Regions from separate parts of the Nocardia sp. CDC153 genome, predicted to be linked through region 3. Evidence: riboswitches for the same ligand, from Rfam matches in the RefSeq annotation. Region 3 holds a riboswitch; each other region holds the start of a gene.
What was found. A riboswitch is a leader RNA that binds a small molecule or an ion and turns the genes downstream of it on or off. The one in region 3 is predicted to bind cobalamin.

Region 1 (5,821 bases), on a different contig from region 3:
ACTGTCGGCGCACATCCTGGTCGCCCCCGGGGCCGACAGCCAATCCGTGCGCGCCGCGGTGGCCCACATGCTGGCCGAGAAGCATCACATCGATCACGCGGTCCTGCAGGTCGACTTCACCGATCACGAGGAATGCCCGCCCGACGACCACGACCACGAACCGCACTGCGCCGAGCCCCACGGCCCGGTGCACCGCAAAACCATTGCCACGAACTGAATTCGGGCCGATCGGGTCCGTGCGCTGTCAGGCGAGGTAGCGGCCGTACCAGTCGAGGACGCGACGCCAGGCCTCCGCGGCGGCGGTGGGTTGGTAGCGCGCGCCGGTGTCGTTGAAGAAGGCGTGGTCGGCATTGTCGGCGACGTAGGTGTCGTGGGGCAGGCCCGCCTGGTCCAGGGCGGCCTCGGCGGCGGGGCGGGAGGCGTCGACGCGGCTGTCCAGCGCGCCGTAGACGGCGAGGACCGCGGCCTTGGAACCGGTGAACTGGCCGCCGTCGGGGAAGGGGCCGTAGAAGGGTGTGGCCGCGGCCAGTTCGGGGGTGCCGGAGGTGAGCAGCAGCCAGGTCAGACCGCCGCCGAAGCAGAAACCGGTGGCGCCCAGCTTCTTTCCGGGGACGCGCTTGCCGAGTTCGGTCAGGCCCGCGCGCAGATCGGCGACGAAGCGGTCCTGCGGGATCTTGCTCAGCGCCGCGGTGGCGGCGGCCTCATCGGTGAAGGCGGCGGTGCCGCCCTCCTCGGAGAGCAGGTCCACCGCCAGCGCCGAATAGCCGACGCCCGCGAAACGGCCTGTCACGGAACGGATGTGGTCGGTGAGTCCCTTGTTCTCGTGGATCACCAGCACGCCGCCCTTGGGCTGCGCGGCCTCCGCCCAGGCGGCTTGCAGGGTGCGGCCCTCGGGGCCGGGGAGGGTGATGGCGGTCGGTTTCACGGCCGTCGCGGTTCCCGGCGGCGCGGCGGGCGCGCCGGAGGCGGTCGTGCCCGTGGCGGAGGTGGTGGGGGAGGATTGCTTCGCGGATTCGGCGCACGCGGCGAGCAGGGCCACCGCGGCGGGCGCGCCCATGCCGAGCAGTCCCAGCCGTCGCAGGGCCTCCCGGCGGCTGAGCAGGCCCTCGGCGTGGTCGGTGGCGATTTCCTCTGCGATATAGCGCTGCAGCGGCGTCATGGCACACAGCCTAGACCGTCAAGCCCGTGGAATCGGGGGCTCTTAGGTCAACTAACGATTATTGCGATTCGAACGAATGTTTCTGTGGGGGAAATGAATTGCCAATGATCTGCCAGGCGCGCCACCGACCATGCTCGACGACCGAAAGCGAAGTGATCATGAAAAAGCTCCTCACGGCGGCCGCCGCCCTCCTGATGGTCGGAGCACTGGCCGGTTGCGACCCCGACACCGGCACCTCCGGTGCGCCCGCGACCACCGCCCAGGCGACCCAGTCCGCTCCGGCGGCGACCTCGGGTCCGGGCTCCGCGCCCGCGACCACGGCCGCCAAGTCGACGCCGACCCTGCCCAACCGCGACGACGTGAATGTGGACGCCCGGGACTTCGAGTCGCAGGGCCACTACTACTTCCAGTCGCCAAGCACGAACATCAAATGCGGCATCTACGTGGACAATATCCACACCGTGGGCTGCCAGTTGAAGAACGCCACCGTCATTCCCGCGGGCCTGTCCTGCGCCAACAACCCGGGCCACTCGGTGGCCGCCCAGGTGCGGGCGGGCACCGCCGAATTCGTCTGCCTCAACCAGGGCGTCTACGTCGGCCCGCCCACCGACGGCTCGACCGCGCCCGGCTTTCACGAAGGCGGCGGCAAGGTCCTCGAATACGGCCAGACCATCGGCGTGCGCGGTGTCATCTGCGAGTCCATGCAGAGCGGTGTCCGCTGCACGGTGGACGGCCACGGCTTCGTCATCGCGGCCGACGCCCAGTCCCTGTTCTGACGCCCTCCCGGTGTCGGCGACCTAGCATGGCGGCGTGAGCATCGATCCCCTGTCGGTGAACCGTCGCAACTGGGATGCCCGCGCGGGCATTCACGCCGCCAGCAGCTTCTACCGCGACCACGATTCCGGCTATTGGTTCGCGCCGTTCGAATGGGATGCCCTCGGCGAGGTGCGCGATCGCGATGTGCTGCACCTGCAATGCCATCTCGGCACGGAGACAATAGAATTCGCGCGGCGCGGGGCCTGCGCGGTCGGCCTGGACTTCTCCCCGGAGTCGGTGCGGCACGCCCGCGAATTGGCCGGGGGCGCGGTCGAATACGTGTGCGCGGACGTCTATGACGCGCGAGAATCCTTGACCGGCAGGGCTTTCGACATCGTCTACACCGGCAAGGGCGCGCTCTGCTATCTGCCGGATCTGGACCGCTGGGCCCGCGTGATCGCCGATCTCCTGCGCCCCGGCGGGCTGTTCTACCTGGTCGAATTCCATCCGCTGCTGCACGCCCTCGGCCCCACCCCCACGCCGGGCGAGGACCCGAATCGCCTGGTGCTGCACGACGATTACCTCGAAGGCCGGGGCGCGCAGCGCCGCGACAGCGTCCACACCTACACCGACGGCCCGGACCTCACCACCGACACCACCGCCTACGAATGGCGGCACGGCTTGGGCGAGGTGATCAACGCGCTGCTCGCCGCGGGCCTGCGCATCACCGGCCTCACCGAGACCGCGACGCTCCCGTGGCCGCGCTGGCCGGACATGGTCCGCACCGATGACGGCTGGTGGCGGCTGCCCGCGACCGCCCCGATCATCCCTGTGCTCTACGGACTTTCGGCCGTCAAGGACCAGCGCGACTCGACCTTCGCCAGCCGCCAGTAGGCCAGCGCGATCGCCCACACCGCCACGAACAGCCCGACGATCACGAATCCCACATTGTTCAGGTCGATTCCGGAGATCCACGCGGTGACCGGATCGGTCAGCTCCAGCTTGTCGTGCAGGATGCCCACCAATTCGATGGTGCCGATCAGGAAGGCCACCGCGATGGAGAGCCCGGTGATGGTCAGGTTGTAGTACACCTTGCGCACCGGATTCGAGAACGCCCAGTGGTAGGCGAAATTCATGAAGGTGCCGTCGAGGGTGTCGAACAGGCTCATGCCCGAGGCGAACAGCAGCGGCAGGCAGACGATGGCGTACCAGGGCAGGCCCGCGGCCGCGCCGGACCCGGCCATCACCATGAGCGTCACCTCGGTGGCGGTGTCGAAGCCGATGCCGAACAGCAGGCCGATCGGATACATCTGCCCGGGCCGGGTGATGGAGCGGGTCAGCCGACCGAGGATCCGGTTGATGAAACCGCGATTGTCCAAATGCCGTTCGAGCTCGTGCTCGTCGAACTGTCCGGCCCGCATGGCCTTGAAAACCCGCCAAATCCCGGCCAGCGCCACCAGATTGAGCGCGGCGATCAGATACAGGAAGGTGCCGGAGCTGAGCGTGGCCACCAGGCCCAGATCCTGTCGCGCGCTGGAGTCGTCGTCCACCAGCGTGGTGGCCACCCGGGCCCCGGCCGCGATCCCGGCGGCCAACAGCACCACCACGGTGGAATGGCCGAGCGCGAACCAGAAGCCCACGGACACCGGGCGTTTGCCGTCGGCCATGAGCTTGCGGGTGGTGTTGTCGATGGCGGCGATGTGGTCGGCGTCGAAGGCGTGCCGCATGCCCAGGGTGTAGGCGGTGACACCCAGTCCGACCCCGAACACCTGGGTGCCGACCGTGTAATGCTGGGGCAGCACCAGCGCGAACAGAATGCCGAACGCCACCACGTGCATCGCGGCGATGACGGCGAGCAGTCCGCCGGTGCGGATCCAATCGCGCCGCTCCCAGCGCAGGGTGGGAAGCGTTCTCGGGACCGGTTTTTCGGGCAGGGACATCTAGGGCGGCCTCTCCAGCACCTCGTGGACGGGGTTCGTTGGTGCCGTGGCCGGTCTCCTGGCTGACGGGTCGAACGCCGGCGCGCCTGGTCTTCCGGAACCGAGATTCCGTGACCCTTTCCCGCACGAGCGGGGCAGACGACGCACCGACTAACCGATCACAGTGGCGAGGGCCGCACCGGTTTCCCACCGGTTTCCCGAGCACCACGGCGGCCCTCACGCTAGGCGGCGGGCCCGCGTGGCGGCAAGCCCGGCCCCGGAAAAGAGGGCCTGAACAGGGAAAATCTGGTATCAGCGCGGATGTCAGGTCGGTGTCAGGCCGGTATCAGGCGGCCCGGCGAATGTTGTCGCCATGAACAGCACAGCAATCGCGGCCTCCGGGTTGCGCAAGGCATACGGGGACAAGACGATCCTCGACGGCATCGATCTGAACATCGGTGCGGGCACCATCTTCTCGCTGCTCGGTCCGAACGGCGCGGGCAAGACCACCACGGTCAATGTCCTGACCACGCTGCTGACCGCCGACGGCGGGACCGCCCGGGTCGCGGGCTACGACATCGCCACCCAGACCAAGGCGGTCCGCGCGTCGATCGGCGTCACCGGTCAGTTCGCGGCCGTCGACGACCTGCTCACCGGCGAGGAGAACCTCCAGCTGATGGCGGATCTGCACCGGCTGCGCGGCAATGACCGCAAGCAGGTGGTCGATTCGCTGCTGGAGCGCTTCGCCCTGACCGAGTCGGCGCGCAAGCAGGCCTCGACCTACTCCGGCGGTATGCGCCGCAAGCTGGACCTGGCCATGACCCTGGTCACCCGGCCGCGGATCGTCTTCCTGGACGAGCCGACCACCGGCCTGGATCCGCGCAGTCGCCGCACCATGTGGGAGATCGTGCGGGAACTGGTCGACGACGGCGTGACCATCTTCCTCACCACCCAGTACCTCGAGGAGGCCGATCAGCTCGCCGACCAGATCGCGGTGCTCGACGGCGGCCGCATCGTCGCCCAGGGCACGCCCGAGGACCTCAAGCGGCAGGTGCCCGGCAGCTACATCCAGCTCCGGTTCGCCGACCGCGCGAATTTCGAAGCGGCGCTGCGGGTGCTGCCCGTCGCCACCCCCGACCACGACGCGTTGACCCTGCAGGTGCCGGGCAACGGCGGCACGAAACCCCTTCGGGCCCTGCTGGATCGGCTCGCCGACCACTCCCTCGAGGCCGATGAGGTCTCCATCCACACCCCTGATCTCGATGACGTTTTCCTCGCCCTGACCGGGCACGCCACCACGGAGGCCGAAGCACAATGAGCACCACGACCAGCACCCCCAGCCCCCTCGCGGCGTCGATCGGCGATTCGTCGATCATGTTGCGCCGCAACTTCAAACACATCGTCCGCAACCCGGTCACGGTCTTCAATGCCGCGCTCATGCCGGTGATGATGCTGCTGATCTTCGTCTACGTGTTCGGCAGCGCCTTCAATGTCGGCGGACACTACATCGACTACGCGACACCCGGCATGCTGCTGCTGGCCATCAACTACGGGCTCTCCGGCACCGCGGTCTCGGTCAGCTCGGACATGGCCAAGGGCGTCATCAACCGGTTCAAGGTCATGGACGTCTCGCGGGGCGCGGTGCTCACCGGCCACGTGGCGGCCACCATCCTCACCAATGTGATCGCGCTGGCGGCGGTGCTCGGGGTGGCCTTTGCCCTGGGCTTCCGGTCTCCGGCGAGCGCGGCCGAATGGCTCGGTGCGATCGGCATCGTGCTGGCGACCTCGTTCGCGGCCTCCTGGCTGGTCGTGGCGCTGGGCATGGCGGCCAAGACCCCGGAATCCGCGGGCATGTCCGTGGTGCCGCTGATCATGCTGCCCTTCCTGAGCAGCGCGATCGTGCCCGCCGACAAGATGGGCGCGGGTGTCAAGCAGTTCGCGCAGTACCAGCCCTTCACCCCGATCATCGAATCCCTGCGCGGGTTTC
Region 2 (5,821 bases), on a different contig from region 3:
TCTCCGACGTCTCCGTCCCCGACGTAGACGTCATCATCGTCGTCCGCACCGACAAACAAGCCGCCAACGGCGGCCTCCGAGGCCTCCCCACCCCCTTCCTCTCCTCCACCCTCACCCACGCCAAACTCGTCATAGTCGACGACCCCCAATCCACCCAAGCCTTCCAATCCTGGACCCCCACCTCCCCCGACACCCTCATCCAGCGAGTAATCCCCGCAATAGCCAAAGTCCTCTAGAACGGGCACCCTTTCGCAGCTTCATAGTCACGGTGTGGAATGGCCAGTGGCCAGACTGCCTCGAACGCCGTGCGGCACAGCCGAATATCTTGCGGGTTGGTCGAAGTCACTTTGGCGGTCCCAGTGCCGTTACCCGCGTAGTGCAGGAAGACCACTAGACGATCATCGAACAGATAGAAATCGGTGCCCGGCACAACGATTGACGACACCAATCGATGTGGCACCCATCGAATAACCTCACCCGCATCGACCATCGGGCCAGCGATGCTTTTCGACCGCCGTCCCGTAGGCGTCTCGCATCTCCAAATGGAGAGCTTCGCGCTCGAATACGGTTAGCAGCCGCTCGAACTCATCATCGTCGATCGCCGCCACCATCTACCTCGCGACCACTTTCGTTGTCACGCGGCATGAACGTCCACAGCACAACCCAACTCAGCTACCGAAGCGTTGCCGGGGTACCGCTTGGCCATGGCCTGATACAGCTCCCCCATGTATCCGACCAGCCTTGATCCCGGCGTCTTCCTCCCGGTCTCCACTACCCGCAACGCCAACGACGCTGCCTTCTCCGGTTCGCCGATACCGGCATACGACCAAGCCAACTCGGCCACGTACCAGGTAGCCCACTCCGACTCCAACGTCTTCCGGTCGAACCCCTGTAGCCCGTGCTCCAAGGCGTCAATAGCCTTGGCCCATTGCCGGGCGTGCCGGTACGCCATACCGCGTTGCATGCGAATGAACGAATCCGAGTAGAAGTACTGGGCGTCGGGCTTGTCCGGGTCACCCAACAGGATCAAATCCGTTGCGGTATCCAGCTTGGATTCCATCCCGTCCATGTCGCCTTCCATGCCTAGGCCGCGTGCTTCCTGCTGCACCGCGAGAGCCAGAACGGTACGGGAAAGGTTCCGCGGATTCCGTTGCGCTGCTTGAGATAATCCGATTGATGCGCTGGTGTCTCCTGCCATCCACGCCACATGCCCACGCATAGCGAGGGTGGTTGAAACCATGTCGGCATTGCCTGCTTCCTCCGCCAGCTCGAGCGCTTCTCGGTAATGGTGGATAGCGGCGTCATGCCGACCGAGTGAGGCGTTGAGCCAGCCGTGGAACTGTGTCCATCCTGCGGCAGCATCCACCAGCGGCTTGCGGGCTTTCGACGTGGCTTCACGAGCCAAAGCTGTAGCGATCTTGGAATGACGAACGGTCACCGGGAGCACGAGCTTGGACCCAATTTCGTCCTCTAGGCGTCTGGTGTCGGCTAGGACGGCTTGCAGGTCGCCTGCTAGCTTTTGGTCCGCGTAGCGACGATTCTGCAGCGCCTCGTGCGGGGTGAACGGGTCCGGCCCGGACAATGATTCGTACAACGCGCACAAGATGCCACCAGCATTCAACGCCGCATCCAGGCGGGTAACGATATCGGCTGGTGGCTTGCGTTTCCCATTCTCGAACCGTGACAGCGCAGACGGGTCGTAAAGGACTTGCTTCCCCAGTTGGCGAACAGACATGCCCTGCTGTTCCCGCAACCGCCGGAGTTCTGTCCCGAATACGGTCCAATCCCCAACTGTCACAACCCTTCCGGTTCCCTTCTCGACCTGTGTTGCACTTGTCACCATCGGTTCGGGCAGCAATCAAGCGAGCCGCTAACGGCGGCTGGATGCTCGCACCTCGCGGAGTACCCCCTTACGGGTGGGTACTGGCGAACCCGGCTGGCGAGATCGCGGCGGAAGGGCCGTTGCCGGAAGTAGAAGCCGAGATCGACGCACAAGGACTCTAGGGCGGGATTTGGCCGGGGGTAAGGGGTCATCGAGTGGCACATCCTGGAGGGGGTTTGTCCGGATTCGCCTCCAGGATGTGCCACTCGGTGGGTGCCGCGGTGGGGATATGCTGGCGATGCATTCGGTTCGCTGCGGCAGGGTGGGGTTGTGACCTCGACTTGTCGTGGGCGTCGAAATCGGTTCTCTCGGAAGAGGGGATCGGTGAGAGGGAACCCGGTGGGAATCCGGGACTGTCCCGCAGCGGTATGCAGGAACGAACGCCGTCATGAGCACTGGGCGAGTACGTCTGGGAAGCGATGGTCAGTAGGGGGCCGGGAGGCTGGGCCTGCGAGTCCGAATACCTGCCGAGTGTGTCGGGTACGCCGTATCCGGCGGTCGGCGCCTCGTGGATTGGGTGGACGGGCCGGTGGCTTCGGCGTGCCGTGGGGACACGGGGCCGGGGTCGAGGTTCGTGTGCGCTTGTGGCGGCGGCCAGTGGACTTGGAGCACTGGAGATGACCCGTGACCAAAAGGAATACGTTCAAGGCGACGGTTCTCGGTTTGCCCCGGATCGGGCCGAAGCGAGAGTTGAAGCAGGCCGTTGAGGCGTACTGGGCGCAGCGGATCGACGCCGATGCCCTGCATGCCGTCGGACGGGAACTGCGTGCGGCGCAACTGACCGCGGCGGCCGCGGCGGGGCTGGATTCGGTGCCGGTGGGCACCTTCTCGTACTACGACCAAATGCTGGATGCCGCAGCGATGTTCGGGGCGCTGCCGTCTCGGGTGGCGGGGATCGATGATCCGTTGGATCGGTATTTCGCGGCCGCTCGGGGGACCTCGACCATCGAACCGCTGGAGATGACCAAGTGGTTCGACACCAACTACCACTACCTGGTGCCGGAGTTGGGGCCGGACACCGAATTCGCCTTGCATCCGGAGAAATTGCTCGATGAGCTGGCCGAGGCGCAGGCGCTCGGGGTGCCCGCGCGGCCGGTCGTGATCGGGCCGCTCACCTTCCTGAAATTGGCCAAGGACGCCGAGGGTGATGCGATGCGGCGGTTGGGCGCGTTGCTGCCGCTTTATCGAGAACTGTTGCGGCGCTTGGCCGATGCTGGCGCGGACTGGGTGCAGATCGATGAGCCGATACTGGTCACGGACCTTTCGGACGCGGAACTCGGTCTGGTTCGGCAGGTGTACGACGAGCTTTCGGCGACGCCCGGCCGTACGGCACTGCTTGTCGCCACCTACTTCGGATACCCCGGTCCGACGTTGCCGATTCTCGCGGAAACCGGAATCGAGGGTGTGGCATTGGATTTCACGTCCGGCACCACCGTCGAAGACGTGACCTCCGTGCCGAGCCTGGCCGGAAGGCTGGTGGTCGCCGGTGTCGTCGACGGCCGCAATGTCTGGCGCACCGACCCGGACCGCGCCCTCGCCACGCTCGCCACCCTGCTGGGATCGACCGGCGACCTGGCGGTCTCGACCTCCAGTTCGCTTCTGCACGTGCCGTATTCGCTCGAAGCCGAAACCGGGATCGACCCGAGTCTGCGATCTTGGCTTGCCTTCGGTGCCGAGAAGATCGCCGAGGTGCGTCTGCTCGCCACCGCCCTGCACGAGGGCATCGAGTCAGTGGCGGCCGATGTGGCCATCGCCCGTGCGGCAATCACCGCCCGCGGCACCGATGCCCGGCTGCGCGACGACACCGTCCGCGCCCGGCTGGACACGCTGAGCCCCAACGCCACTCGCCGCGCCCCGGCCGCGGAACGCCGTGCACTCCAGCGTGACCGCCTCGGTCTCCCTCCGCTGCCGACCACGACCATCGGCTCCTACCCGCAAACCGCGACCATCCGCCGCGACCGCGCCGCCTTCCGCAAGGGCACGCTCACCCCCGAGCAATACCGCGACCGCATGCGCGCCGAGATCGCCGAAGTCATTGCTCTGCAAGAGAAACTGGGCCTGGACGTGCTCGTCCACGGCGAGCCGGAACGCAATGACATGGTCCAGTACTTCGCCGAACAGCTGACCGGCTTCCTCACCACCGCCAATGGCTGGGTCCAGTCCTACGGCACCCGCTGCGTCCGCCCGCCGATCCTCTACGGCGACGTCGCCCGCCCCGAGCCCATGACCGTCGATTGGATCACCTACGCCCAATCCCTCACCGACAAGCCGGTCAAGGGCATGCTCACCGGGCCGGTCACGATTCTGGCCTGGTCTTTCGTTCGCGACGACCAGCCCCTGGACGTCACCGCGAACCAAGTGGCCCTGGCGATTCGGGACGAGACGCTCGACCTCCAGTCGGCGGGAATCCGCATCATCCAGGTGGACGAGCCAGCCTTGCGCGAACTCCTCCCCCTGCGAGCCGATGCGAAGGCCGCCTACCTGGTGTGGGCGATCACGGCCTTCCGCCTCGCCACCTCGGGTGTCTCCGACGCCACCCAGATCCACACCCACCTCTGCTATTCCGAATTCGGCGAGGTCATCGACGCCATCGCCGCGTTGGACGCCGACGTCACCTCCCTCGAAGCGGCCCGCTCCCACATGGAGGTCCTCGACGACCTCAATGCCGCGGGCTTCGCGCTGGGCGTCGGCCCCGGCGTCTACGACATCCATTCACCCCGAATCCCCACGGTCTCCGAGATCACCGAATCGCTCTCCGAGGCATTGAAAGCCGTTTCCGCGGACCGCCTCTGGGTGAATCCGGACTGCGGCCTCAAGACCCGAGGCCCCGCCGAGGTCGAGGCCTCACTCCGCAACATGGTCCAAGCGGCCCTGACCCTGCGCTGAACCAAGGCCCCGGCTCGGCAGTCGATCCCGGCTGCCGAGCCGAGCCATGTCAGCCGCGGCCGAGGAGGTCTCGTCGCCAGCGGGCGGGTGGGGTGCCGTAGCGGGATTTGAAGGCGCGGCTGAAGGCGGCTTCCGAGGTGTAGCCGACTCGTTCGGCGATGTGCGGGATGGTCAGCGCCGTGCCGCGCAGCAGGTCGGTCGCGGAGTCCAGGCGTACCTGGGCGAGGTAGGTGGCCGGTGGTTTTCCGACGCGGGCCGCGAAGCGTGCCGCGAACGCGGATCGGGACAGGTTGCACAGCTGAGCCAGCTCGTCGACGGTCCAGTCCCGAGCGAGGTCTCGGTGGATCGCTTGCAGTGACGGGCCGAGCTGCGGGTCGAAGGCGCCGGCCAGCCAGTTCGGTTCGACGTCCGTGCCCGCGGCCCAGGTGCGCATGATCTGGATGAACATCAGATCGAGGATGCGGGCGATCATGACCGCGGAACCCTGTGAGGGCGAGAGCATTTCGATGAGGAGCATGCGGCGGGCGACCTCGAGTCCTTCGGGCACCGGCGTGCCCGCGCCGCCGAGCACGATCAGGTCCGGCAGGCTCCGCAGCAGGTGACTCGCCTGCGGGTCGCCGATGGTGAAGGTGCCGTGTAGCCAGCGCACCGGGCCGCTGGCCTCGACATCGCTCAACCGGTGGGAGTCGCCGCGCGGGATCAGGACCATATCGCCGCGGCCGACACGGTCGACGCCGGAGCGCCCGTCGATCCGCAGGTCGAGCTCGCCCTCCTCGATGAGGTGCAGACTGCCGACCTCGGCGAAACCGATGGAGAACGTCGGCCCCGGCGTGTATTCGGCCATGCGTTCCCCGCTCAGCCGAACGCTCCGGAGCAATTCCGAGAGCAGATCGTCCGGCGGCGAATCGGCTTGCGGCGCTGGACGATCGGCAAGTTTTCCCAGCGGAGCGGTCATGGTCGCAGCCTAGTCGTCTCAATACTGTCGACAACCGTGAGCGGATGCGCTCGCTGAATCGAGATCAACCGAGAGGTCAGTCATGTCGGAGAACGGCA
Region 3 (5,821 bases):
CCGACGTCCATTCCGGTTCCGTCACACTGACTTCCGCCGATGGCGGCGGCACGCTGGCCACCCTCACCCTCCCGGAGGCTCCAGCGGACTCGCCGAACAGCGAATGAATCTGTCGTGATCTTCATCACAGTCGGCGTAGGGTGGCCGCGTGCCCTCCACCCATGTCGAGAAGTTCGTCGGTGCCCCGCGTCCGAATGTCTTCCGGGCGCTCCTGGATGCGCGTTCGGTGCGCACGTGGATGGTCCCCGACGGAATGTCGAGTCACATCCACGAATTCGATCCGCGCGTCGGCGGGCGGTTCCGGATATCGCTGACCTACGACCTGCCCACCGAGGCCGGAAAGACGACCGCGCACACCGACACCTTTCACGGGGTCTTCGCGCGGGTCGTTCCGAATCGGGAGGTGGTGCAGACAGTCGAATTCGAAACGCAGGACCCGGATTTGAGCGGGGAGATGACGGTCACCTACACCCTCGACGATGTCCCGGGCGGCACCAAGGTCACGGCGCGGCACGACAATCTGCCGCCGGGGCTGTCCGCGGCCGATAACGAGGTCGGTTTCCGCATGTCCTTGGCCAAGCTGGCCCAGCTGACCGAGCACGCGGCCCGGCACTGAGTTCACCTCCCGACAGGTGAACAGCGCGATACCAGGAGCTGACCGGCGGCGCAAGCCTGGATGAAACGCCGGAAATTCGTACAGTGGATTGGTATGGCGTTGCCGGGTTTTCCCCATCCGTCCGGTGTCGCCGATTACGACGATCGGCGGCGTCGGGAACGGCTGCGCGCGACCCGGCTCGGCGCGGGCTGGGTGCGGCTGCGGCGGACGCGGCTGATGATTCTGCGGCTGAGCCTGATTCCACTGGTGGCGCTGGGTGCCTTCGCCGAATACATGGGCGTCGACGTGCTGCCCGAGCAGGCGCGGCTGGCGCGCACCGAACCGGCCGTGCTGCCCATCGCGGGACCCTCGGACGCGAAGGTCAGCGACACCGCCGTATTCGACCTGGTCGGTCTCGGCGTGCTCGACGCCGGTGACACCGCCCGCGCGCTGCCGTCGCTGGCCACGCTGGGGTCGGTGTGGGCCGTGCGCTACGACCAGACCGGTATCGACACCAAGGTCATCTCGGATCTGATCGTGAAGGTCACCGAGGCCGCCAAGGTGCCGAACGTGGTGCTGGTGGGCCACAGCATGGGCGGGGTGATCGCGCTGGAGATCGCCAAACACCTGCACGTCGGCAGCGCCGAGAAGGTGAAGGCGGTGATTCTCGACTGCACGCCGGTCGACCTGGACGCCGTGCGGCCCGAAAGCCGGGACCAGGGTGAGGAAATGCTGCGCTGGATGGGCTGGTTCCCCGGGGCGCGCGAGAGCCGACTGCTGCGGCTCATCGTGGAAACCTATGCGCGCCATCAGGATTTCGTCGGCGGACGCTATGTGATTCGCGGCGACGAATTCCGGCAGGCGGTGCGAAACGTGCTGCGCGACAAGATCCTGAACACCAATGCCGCCAGCAATGGCCTGATCGAGGCGCAGTTCAAGGCCATTGTGGCCGGTGGCGCGGTCGACGATCTGCGGGCGCTGTCCAAACCCGCGGCGGGTAAACCGCGTCCGGCCATCGCGTTCATTCGCCCGCACAATCCGTACGACGATCCGATCGTGAATGTCGAGTACTCGCACCAGGTGCTCATCGATCAGGTGGGCGGGGTGAACGGGACGCTGCTGGTGGTGACCACACACACCACCGGGCACGCCAACCCGATCGAGCGGCCACAGGAGTACAACGCGGTCATCGCCAACCAGATCGTGCCGTTCGTGCGGCAGATCCAGCTCGACGAGATCGGCACCGTGTCGATCGGGCGCTGAGCATCGGAGCCTCAGCGCACGGCGTCGTCGGTGGCGGGGTGAATTCCCGAGGGCGGCACCAGATTCCAGCGCTCCAGCTGGGCGCGGACCTGCTCGGCGGCATCGATGTTCAGCGGGCCGCTGGTCCACAGGGCGTACGGCAGGTTCAGGAATCGGCCCGCGGTGACGGCGCGCAGATCGCGAATGCCGGGCTTGGCGCGCAGCAGGTCGATCTTCTGCCCGAAGGTCTGGGGCGGGTAGTCGACGAAGACGATGGCGTCCGGGTCGGCGGCGGCTATGCGCTCCCAGGACACGGCGGTCCAGGTGTCGGCGACATCGGCGAGGGCATTGCGGGCCCCGGCCGCCTCCAGAATCGCTTGGGGAGCGCCGAATTCGCCGCTGGACATGACGGTGTCGGAGGCGCTGTCGAAGACGAAGACGGTGGGGGGCTTTGCGGGCCGAGGGGCGGATTGCAGGGCGGCGAGGCGGCGGTCGAGATCGCTCGTCACCTCCGTGGCCCGGTCCTTGCGGCCGGTGATCGCGCCCAGCGCGGTGAGATCCGTGCGCAGGGCCGTCCACGGGTCCACCACGCCGCGTTCACCATTGGGGCGGCGGCAGCTCTCGGTCAGGATGTAGGGGGCGACCCCGGCGGTTCGCAGGGAATCGGGGGTCAGGTTCGTGGATTCCGAGTAGCCGTAGTTCCAGCCCGCCACTATCACATCCGGTCGCTGAGCGAGCACCGTCTCGCGTGAAGGGTAATCCGGCGCAACGGAATTCAGCTTGTCGACGGCGTCCCCGTAGTGCTTGCGCAGCGTGTCCGCGTCCCGCTTCAGGCTCGACACCGCCACGGTCTGGTCCTGCGCTCCCAGCGCCAACACCATGGAGATCAGGTTCCCGTCATTGACGAACATCCGTTGCGCGGGCGACGGAAAGCGCTGCTCCACACCGCAATTGCGCACGGTGAGGTTGCCCGACGTCGCCTGTGACGACCCGCATCCCGCCAGCACCGCCGCCGCGGCGATCAGCGCGAGCGCCGGGCGCACCCGGAAATCCGAAACCTTGGTCAAGACTGCGCCTTTCGTCATGCGGCACCGAACCGGTAGCTGCGGCGGCCCAAGAGGAGGAGAAACGCGGGGGCCCCGATCAGCCCGGTGAGGACACCCACCGGGATTTCGGTGGGGCGAACCAGAATTCGGGTGGCGGCGTCGGCGACCACCAGGAACAGCGCTCCGCACAGGGCGCTGGCCGGGAGCAGCACCCGATGGCGCGGACCCACCAGCAGGCGGGCGGCGTGGGGGATCACCAGGCCGACGAAGCCGATCCCGCCCGACACCGCGACCAGGACCCCGACCAGCACCGCCAGCAGCACGAACAGCGCGATCCGCAGCTCCCGCACGGAAACTCCGATCGAGGTGGCCGTGTCCGCGCCCAGGTTCAGCGCGTCGAGCGAATTCGCCGCCAGCAACAGCGCGACCAGCGCAGCGGCGACCACGCACGCGGGCAGCAGAATTCGAGTCCAGTCCGCGCCCGCGAGACTGCCCAGCAGCCAGAACAACACCGACTGCGCCGCCGACGGATCACTGCTGCGGAAGATCAGAAAGCTGCTGAAGGCGGAGAACGCGGAAGCCAGCACGGTACCGGTGAGCACCAAACGCAGTGGGTCGAGCCCACCTTGGGCCATGGCGATCAGAAAGACCGCCGCGGCCGCCGCCAGCGCACCGACCAACGCGCCCGCCGAAAGCGCCCACAATCCCGCACCCGCGAACACCCCAGAGGTAATGACGGCCGCCGCCCCGACACCCGCCCCTGAAGAGACACCCAGCAGATAGGGGTCGGCGAGCGGATTGCGCACCAGCGTCTGCATGGCCACCCCCGCCACCGCCAACCCAGCCCCGACGACGGCCGCGAGAATCGTTCGCGGCACCCGCAATTGCCACACGATCGTGTCCAGCCCGAGGTCGGCGGCCTCCCGGCCACCCAACCGGCTCCGGAGCACGCCGACCACCTCGCCCAGCGGAATGTTCTCCGCCCCGAATCCGGTCGCCACCACCATCGCGACAACCAGCAGTATCCCCATGACGGGCAGGGCTATCGATGTGCGGGCGCGCCTCATCGACGAAGCTCCTCGGGCAAATCGCGGCCTCTCGAGAGTTCTGCGCGGCGGGGGAGGTCTGACTCGCACCGGAAGCCCGGTACTCACAGTGGCGCGACCGTTCCGGATTCCCACCGGATTCCCGCACCCACCGACGATTACGGACGGACTCTACCGTCCGGAACCAATTCTCAGCGAATGCGGCTGCCGAGCAGGTGGCGGACGCCGCTGACGAAGAGTTGCAGGCCGAAGTCGAAGCGGGCGGTGGCGTCGGTGGTGTCGTAGAGGGGTGAATGTTCCTCGGCGAGAGCGCCTACCGAGTCCATTTGGATGCGCGACTGCTCGTCGACGGTCTGGCCGAGGACGTAGTAGAGCAGGGTGTAGGCGGCGAGGTCGGCTTCCTCGCGCGTCATGCCCGCGCGAATTGCCGCGCTGGCCAGGCGTTCCCGGCCCTTGCTGGTGGTGAGTCGGGAAGCGTAGGTGGCCGAGACCAATTCGGCTCCGTCGCGGTAGGCGAGCAGGCATTCGCGCAGCCGGTGCGCCAATTCGGTGATCTGCTTGGACCATTCGTCCGCGGCGACCGGCTCGTCCATGGGCGCGAGAATGCGGTCGGCGACCGCGCCGAGCAGGGCCTGCTTATTGGGGAAGTGCCAGTACAGCGCGCCCGGCTGAACATGCAGCGAGGTGGCCAGGCGGCGCATGGTGAGATCCGCCAATCCGTACTGGTCGAGAATGGCGATCGCGCCGTCGACCACGTCCGTGCGATGGAGTTGCACTGAAAAACCCGACCCTCTCGTGTTCCGGCTCACGTTCCGGACTGCTAGCCTACCCTGAACACCGTTCAAGTTGCTCGGCCACACCGGCCGGACGAAGGGATTCGCGCGGATATGACTCAGGCAGCCGTCACCACCGAAGCCGGTAGCACTGCAGGCGATGACATTCTCGCCATCGCTCGCGAGCAGGTGCTCGAGCGCGGCGTCGGCCTGGATCGGGAGCAGACCCTCGAGGTGCTGCGGCTCGGCGACGACCGGCTCGAGGAGCTGCTCGGCCTGGCGCACGAGGTCCGCATGAAGTGGTGCGGCCCGGAGGTCGAGGTCGAGGGCATCATCTCGCTCAAGACCGGCGGCTGCCCCGAGGACTGCCACTTCTGTTCGCAGTCCGGCCTTTTCCAGTCGCCCGTGCGCGCCGCCTGGCTCGACATCCCGTCGCTGGTCGAGGCCGCCAAGCAGACCGCCAAGACCGGCGCGACCGAATTCTGCATCGTGGCCGCCGTGCGCGGACCCGACGAGCGGCTCATGGCGCAGGTCGCCGCGGGCGTGGAGGCCATTCGCAACGAGGTCGACATCCAGGTCGCCTGCTCGCTCGGCATGCTCAACCAGGAACAGGTCGACCAGCTGGCCGCCATGGGCGTGCACCGCTACAACCACAATCTCGAGACCGCGCGCTCGTACTTCCCGAACGTGGTCACCACCCACACCTACGACGAGCGCTGGGAGACCCTGCGCATGGTCCGCGAGGCGGGCATGGAGGTCTGTTGCGGCGGCATCCTCGGCATGGGCGAAACCCTGGAGCAGCGCGCCGAATTCGCCGCCGACCTGGCGCTGCTCGAGCCCGACGAGGTGCCGCTGAACTTCCTCAACCCGCGCCCGGGCACCCCGTTCGGCGACCTCGAGGTGCTCCCGGCCGCCGACGCCCTGCGCGCCGTCGCCGCCTTCCGCCTCGCCCTGCCGCGCACCATCCTGCGTTTCGCGGGCGGGCGTGAGATCACCCTCGGCGACCTGGGCGCCAAGCAGGGCATTCTCGGCGGCATCAATGCCGTCATCGTCGGCAACTACCTGACCACCCTGGGTCGCCCCGCCGAAGCGGACCTGGATCTGCTGGGCGAGCTCAAG
Region 4 (5,821 bases), on a different contig from region 3:
GCATTCGCGATGCCCTTGGGACCGTCCACCCACAGGAAGTACGAGGTGTGCAGCGCGACGATGCCCAGCATGAGCAGACCCATGGCGAGCAGCAGGCGGCGGGTCGGGATCTTCATGACCAGCGGCAGCACCAGCGGAAAGCTGAAGTAGAACAGGATTTCCGCGGCCAGCGACCAGGACGGGACGTTCAGCCCGCCCACCGTGGTCCACTTCGGCCACCAGGTGTGCACCAGCAGCAGATTGGGCACCCACACCACCGCCCGATGCAGCGGCACACTGGCCACCGCGATGAACGCGGCGGCCGCCAACAAATGCGTCGGCCAGATCTTCAATACGCGCCGACGATAGAAGGCGCGCAACGTCATTCCCGGCCGATACGACCAGTAGATGATGAACCCGGACAGCACGAAGAAGAAGGTGACCCCCGCGGCCCCGAGCTGCATCGGCACCCATTCGTGAATGTGCCGGAACATCTCCGACTTCTGAAACGGATACACCGGCAGAAACACCAAGGCGTGCAACACGAACACCGCGAACGCCGCCCACCACCGCCCACCGGTCAACGACGGCAGCGCGGGCCGCTCCCGCCGAGCCCGCTCGATCGCGGCGTCGGCCGCCTCGCTGGATTCGGTGACGTGCGTGGGTTCAATGGTGCCCGTGGACGAGGCCACCCTGGCGTAGTCGACCGACCCGGTGGATTCGGCGGGTCGGGTGAGCTCTGCGGTCCGTGCCGATCCGGAGGTTCGCGCGTCCAGGAAATGCTGTGCGGCAAGGGCTTCCGTTGGCTGCGCGACAACCGCCGCCGTCTCCTTGCCCGTGGCGGGCATGACCTCGGTCATCGTGCGTACCTCTCGTGCAATGCGGTGGCGATCACGGTGTCGCCCTGCGGTGCCGGGTGAATTCGGCGGCGCGTCGGTCCTAGGGTCGGATTCGCGGGGATGCGCTGCGCGGCAATGACTCCCACCGGTCGCGCGGCGACCGGTGCCGTCTCTCTGCCCGTGGCGGGCATGACCTCGGTCATCGTGCGTACCTCTCGTACAGTGCGTTGGCGATTACGGCGTCGCCCTGGGGAGCCGGGTGGAAGGGGAGGCCGTCGACCTTGACCAGGGGGTCGAAGACGCCGTTGATCCACTGTTGGGGGGTGCAGAGGCCGTGGCCGGCGGTGAGGGCGCGGGCGTCGAGGTAGTCCAGGTTCATGGTGGCGGCGGCCTCGCGTTCGGCCTGGTCCATGCGGTTGAAGTACTCGACCACCGTGCGGCCGTCGGGTTGGGTGACGGGGACGCCGACGATGTCGAAGCAGATGGATTGCTGGTCGGGGCGGAACAGCTCCGGATAGCCGACGATGACTATGCGCGCGTTGGGCGCGTAGTAGCGGATGTAGGTCACGACCTTGCTGATGCGCGCGGCGTATTCGGTGCCGGTGATATTGCGCGGATCGACCATGCGGCCGTCGGCCACCGCTTCGGGGCCGCAGCCGCCGGCGAGATCGTAGAAGCACGCCTCGGTGGAGCTCCACGGGGATTTGTCGGCCCCGCCCCAGTGATCGTTGAAGCCGAGTTGGATTGTCACCAGCTTGGTTCCGGGCCCGAACGCGCCCGCCTTGGCGGCATTGGCGGCCTGCACGGTCAGGGTGTAGCCGTCGCCGCCCTCGATGGTCGCGCCGGGGCAGGACTGATTCCAGACCTGATCGCCCGACACCCCCATGAGAGCGCTGAGCTGCACCGGCCAGGCGGTGTCGCCGTGATCGCACTTCTTCTCGTTGGAGAACGGGGCCCACCCGTTCGCGGTGTACGAATCACCCAGAATGACAAGCGGTTTGCCACTCGCCGCCGGATCGGTGGCGGCCAGCGGAGTATCGGCGTGCGCGCCCGCGGTCCCCGTCATGGCCGCTGCGATGGCCATGAAGGCGGCGCACAGCGAGGCCGATGCGCCTGGGAGACGGAACTTCATTTTCGAACCCTCGAATCGCAAATTGAACTATGAGTCTTCAGTTTTGCGCGGAGTGTGCTGAGCCGCGGGTCGCGGCATCGGTCAGCGGCCGTATCGGTCGTAGATCGCGTGCGCGACCACGGCGTCGCCCTGCGTGGACGGATGGAAGGGCAGGCCGTCGATCCCCGTGCGCGGATCGAGGATCCCGTTCAACCACGGCTGCGACGAGCAGAGGCCGTGGCCGGTGGTGAGGGCACGCGCGTCCAAGAACTCGATGCCCAGCAACTGGGCCGCCTCCTGCTGCGCGGCCTGAATCCGGTCGAGGTACTCCACCACCGCGCGCCCGCGCGGATTGATGAACGGCGCGACCCCGGCAATGCTGAGGCAGACGGTGCTGCTGCCCGGCACGAAAAGCTCCGGGTACCCGACGAAGACGATCTTCGCGTTCGGCGCGTAGTACTTGATGTAGGTGACGGCGTTGCTCATGCGCTTGGCCATCACCGCGCCGGAGACCCCGGTGTAGTCGGGTATCCGATGCTGTTCGATCGCCTCCGGATCACAGCCCAGGACGAGGTTGAACACACAGGGCTGCAAGGAATTCCACAGGGTCTGATCCGACGAGCCCCACTTGTCGTTCATCCCGAACTGGATGGTCACCAGTTTGGTGTTCGGTCCGAACGCACCCTCCTTGTCGGCCCGCTGCGCCTCCTGGGCCAGGCTCCACCCGGGCCCGCTGTCGATCGACGCACCCGGACACGACGGGTCGTCGACCCGATCGGTCCCGTACACGCCCATCAGCTGGCTCAGCTGCACCGGCCAGGCCGTGCGCCCGTGCAGATTGCAGTCGTCGCGGCCGGTGAAGTGGTCCCATTCGTTCGCGGAGAACGAATCACCCAGCACCACAAGGTCTTTGCCCGCGGGAGCCGGATCGGCACCCGCGCCGCCCGCCGCGGTCAGCGATGCCGCGAGCGCTACGACGGTGGCGCACAACCACCGCCCGCCATTGCCCAACACCTACTCGTCCAGTTCGCTCAGTACCCGGCGCGCGGCTCGAATCCCGGAGCGTCCAGGGTCGGGGGCGCGGGCTTCTCGGCCTGCTGGGTCTGCGGCGCGGGCTTGGGGGCGGGCTGCGGGGCCTGCGCCGGTTCCGGCGCGACCGGTTGCGGCGCTGCGGGTTCGGTGGCGGCGGGCTGGGGCGCGGGCGCCTCGGTAGTCGGAGCCGGGGCCGCGGTGGTGGTCGGGGCGGGCGCGGAGCTCACGGCCTGCGAGGTCGCGACGGTGCTGCTGGTCCCGCCCTGGGACCCGTCCGATGCTTTGTCACTGCCGCATCCGGTAGCCCCCGCGAGCACCAATGCCCCGCCGATCACAGCCGCCGCGGCGCGCGCAGCGAAAACCCCCGGTGTAGCAGACTTCATGTGTACCTCTAATCCCAGAACTGAAGTGTCAGATGTTCACTTCAGCGGGGAGTGTATTCAACCCATCCGGCCCGCCCACCCCGATTCGGAAAACTGCCCCAAATCTCCAGGGCAGACGGGCGAATAACAGCTGGTCAAAGCCGCTTCCGGGCGATAGAACAGGTTTCAATCAAAGATCGATTCGGACCCATTCCGGTCCATCGACAGCTCGGCGCGAGCCCACGGGCCACGAGTGCGAGCGCCCGCACCGAGAGGCACGGGCCCCCCGGCGGACGACAGGTGCCAGCCCCAGCTAGCGCGGCAGGGAGAGCTCCCACAGGCAGCGGGTCCGAGCCACAGGCGAAGCGAGCGAGCCGCCGTGGGCAACAGGTCCGTGTCGCGGGGCAACAGGTCCGTGCCCCCTCGGGCGATGAGAGCGAGCTCCGGCGGGCGATGGGAGCGGAGCCGTGGGTTCCAGAGTGTGGGCGGGTGTTTGACCTGTTCGTTCGGGGTCTCGTATCGTCATCTGATCGGCGATTCGTGGAATCCGGTGGAAATCCGGGACGGTCGCGCCACTGTGAGCACTCCGCGCGGGTGTGAGTCAGACCCCGGCCGCCGAGGTAGATATCGGCCGAGGGGCGCGTAACCCCCTCCCACCCTAGGAGTTCCCGTGGCGACGTCCTACGCTCCCCGTTCCGGCCTCGGTGCCGTCTCCATTTCCATCCCCACCCCGGTGTGGTTGATCGGCACCACCCTGTTGGCGCTGCTGGCGATCTACTTCATCGGGTTCGACCAGGGCGCGGTGTCGGTGTTCGGCAACGACATGCACGTGCACGAATTCGTCCACGACGGACGGCATCTCCTCGGTTTCCCCTGCCACTAGTCGCGGGAATCGGGTCGACACAATGGAAAAGCGAATCATCGGCCGAGGCGTCCTGCTGGGCGGGCTCGGTGGATTGCTGGCGTTCCTGTTCGCGCGGATCCTGGCCGAGCCCATCATCGATCGGGCCATCGACTACGAATCCGGGCGTGACGACGCGCAAATGGCGTTGGACAAGGCCGCGGGCAAGCCCATGGACCACGAGATGGGCGCCGAGCTGTTCACCCGCGGACAGCAGGCCAACATCGGGCTCGGCTTCGGCGTGATCGTGCTGGGGATGGCCATGGGCGCGCTGTTCGGGGTCGTGTACTACCTGGCGTTGCGGCGGGCCGGGAAGATCACCGCGCGGAATCTGGCGCTGCTGGTGTCGGGTGGGATGTTCCTGGCGGTGTACGCGGTGCCGTTCCTGAAGTATCCGGCCAATCCGCCGGGGTCCTCGGACGCGGACACCATCAAGGAGCGCACGGGGATGTTCGTGGTCATGATCGCGATCAGCGCCGTCGCCCTGCTGGCGGCGGTCTGGCTGGGGCGCAGACTGGCTGCGCGACTGGGGAACTGGACCGCTGCGGTGGCGGCGGCCGCCTCGTTCACGGTGGTCATGGCGGTGGTCATGCTCGCACTGCCCAGCTTCGCCTCGGAAACGCCGGAGGCGCTGAAGGATCCGTCGGGTGCGATCGTGTACCCGGGCTTCCCCGCCGCCGACCTGTACGAGTTCCGGCTGTATTCCTTCGCGGCCCAAGCGATTCTGTGGATCGTGATCGGCGTCGGCTTCGCCTGGCTGGCCCCGCGCCTGCTCGGCGAGCGCGCCGAGTCCGCGACCGCGGCGGCATGAGCGCGGTCACCCGGCTCACGCTGATCACGCACGCGATCACCGACGCGGTACAGGCCGCCCGCTTCCCCGCCGACGAACCGCTCAACCCACTGGGTGAGCGGTCCGCGACGAAGGCGGGCGGCCTGCCCGGCCTGGAACCCGGCCAGGTCCTGTGCGCACCTGAGCTCCGCACCGCGCAGACCGCGAAGGCCTTGGGCCTCACCGGAACCCCGGAACCCGCACTGCGCGACCTGGATTGCGGCACGTGGTCGGGCAAGTCCATGGATGAGCTGCCCCCGGAGCAGCTGATGGGCTGGCTCACCGACCCCGCACACCGCTCCCACGGCGGCGAGTCCCTCACCGACCTCCTCGCCCGCGTCGGCACCTGGCTCGACACCGTGGCCGGAACCGGCGACCGCATCATCGCCATCACCCACCCCGGCGTGGTCCGCGCGGCAGTCCTTTACACCCTGAACTCCCCCGCAGAGTCCTTCTGGCGCATAGACATCCCGCCGCTGACCGCCACCACCCTGCACCACCGCTCCCCCGCCTGGACCCTGCGCACCACGGCCCACCCCCTCGCCCCCTGACCCTCACCCCCGCTCGGTCCACAGATTCCACCCCGAGGACGCGGCCCGCCGCTTCGCCAACAATTCCAAATACGGCACCAACCCCGCGAAATACCGCCGCGCCTCACACTCCTTGCCACACTCCCGATGGGAATCCAACCCCCGCTTGGCGACTTCCAAATTCTGGACCGGATAGTCTGGAACCTCATGTGAAATAGGCTGTCCCACAGTTCATCTC

Region 1: it holds a riboswitch for cobalamin, as region 3 does, so the genes downstream of both, VMT65_RS19145 (HoxN/HupN/NixA family nickel/cobalt transporter) here and VMT65_RS36205 (FecCD family ABC transporter permease) in region 3, are expected to answer to the same signal.
Region 2: it holds a riboswitch for cobalamin, as region 3 does, so the genes downstream of both, metE (5-methyltetrahydropteroyltriglutamate--homocysteine S-methyltransferase) here and VMT65_RS36205 (FecCD family ABC transporter permease) in region 3, are expected to answer to the same signal.
Region 4: it holds a riboswitch for cobalamin, as region 3 does, so the genes downstream of both, VMT65_RS04820 (CbtB domain-containing protein) here and VMT65_RS36205 (FecCD family ABC transporter permease) in region 3, are expected to answer to the same signal.

Annotation. Positions count from the first base shown of each region.
Region 1 covers NZ_JAYKYU010000003.1:558,471-564,291, reverse strand. The annotation lists gene VMT65_RS19165 (cation diffusion facilitator family transporter) at 1-217, shown strand, start outside; gene VMT65_RS19160 (dienelactone hydrolase family protein) at 245-1,159, opposite strand; gene VMT65_RS19155 (hypothetical protein) at 1,318-1,935, shown strand; gene VMT65_RS19150 (class I SAM-dependent methyltransferase) at 1,970-2,809, shown strand; gene VMT65_RS19145 (HoxN/HupN/NixA family nickel/cobalt transporter) at 2,752-3,855, opposite strand; cobalamin riboswitch at 3,887-4,079, opposite strand; gene VMT65_RS19140 (ATP-binding cassette domain-containing protein) at 4,208-5,152, shown strand; gene VMT65_RS19135 (ABC transporter permease) at 5,149-5,821, shown strand, end outside.
Region 2 covers NZ_JAYKYU010000002.1:1,582,827-1,588,647, forward strand. The annotation lists gene VMT65_RS15855 (serine/threonine-protein kinase) at 1-236, shown strand, start outside; gene VMT65_RS38455 (DUF6879 family protein) at 233-490, opposite strand; gene VMT65_RS38460 (DUF6879 family protein) at 474-611, opposite strand; gene VMT65_RS15860 (helix-turn-helix transcriptional regulator) at 635-1,843, opposite strand; cobalamin riboswitch at 2,166-2,368, shown strand; gene metE (5-methyltetrahydropteroyltriglutamate--homocysteine S-methyltransferase) at 2,507-4,768, shown strand; gene VMT65_RS15870 (AraC family transcriptional regulator) at 4,818-5,723, opposite strand; gene VMT65_RS15875 (EthD family reductase) at 5,806-5,821, shown strand, end outside.
Region 3 covers NZ_JAYKYU010000008.1:224,024-229,844, forward strand. The annotation lists gene VMT65_RS36185 (sensor histidine kinase) at 1-107, shown strand, start outside; gene VMT65_RS36190 (SRPBCC family protein) at 149-616, shown strand; gene VMT65_RS36195 (lipase family alpha/beta hydrolase) at 710-1,858, shown strand; gene VMT65_RS36200 (ABC transporter substrate-binding protein) at 1,870-2,904, opposite strand; gene VMT65_RS36205 (FecCD family ABC transporter permease) at 2,919-3,950, opposite strand; cobalamin riboswitch at 3,984-4,119, opposite strand; gene VMT65_RS36210 (TetR/AcrR family transcriptional regulator C-terminal domain-containing protein) at 4,121-4,705, opposite strand; gene bioB (biotin synthase BioB) at 4,817-5,821, shown strand, end outside.
Region 4 covers NZ_JAYKYU010000001.1:1,065,937-1,071,757, reverse strand. The annotation lists gene VMT65_RS04845 (acyltransferase family protein) at 1-839, opposite strand, end outside; gene VMT65_RS04840 (hypothetical protein) at 836-1,021, opposite strand; gene VMT65_RS04835 (SGNH/GDSL hydrolase family protein) at 1,018-1,950, opposite strand; gene VMT65_RS04830 (SGNH/GDSL hydrolase family protein) at 2,032-2,943, opposite strand; gene VMT65_RS04825 (hypothetical protein) at 2,961-3,344, opposite strand; cobalamin riboswitch at 3,816-3,954, shown strand; gene VMT65_RS04820 (CbtB domain-containing protein) at 3,994-4,206, shown strand; gene VMT65_RS04815 (CbtA family protein) at 4,229-5,035, shown strand; gene VMT65_RS04810 (histidine phosphatase family protein) at 5,032-5,604, shown strand.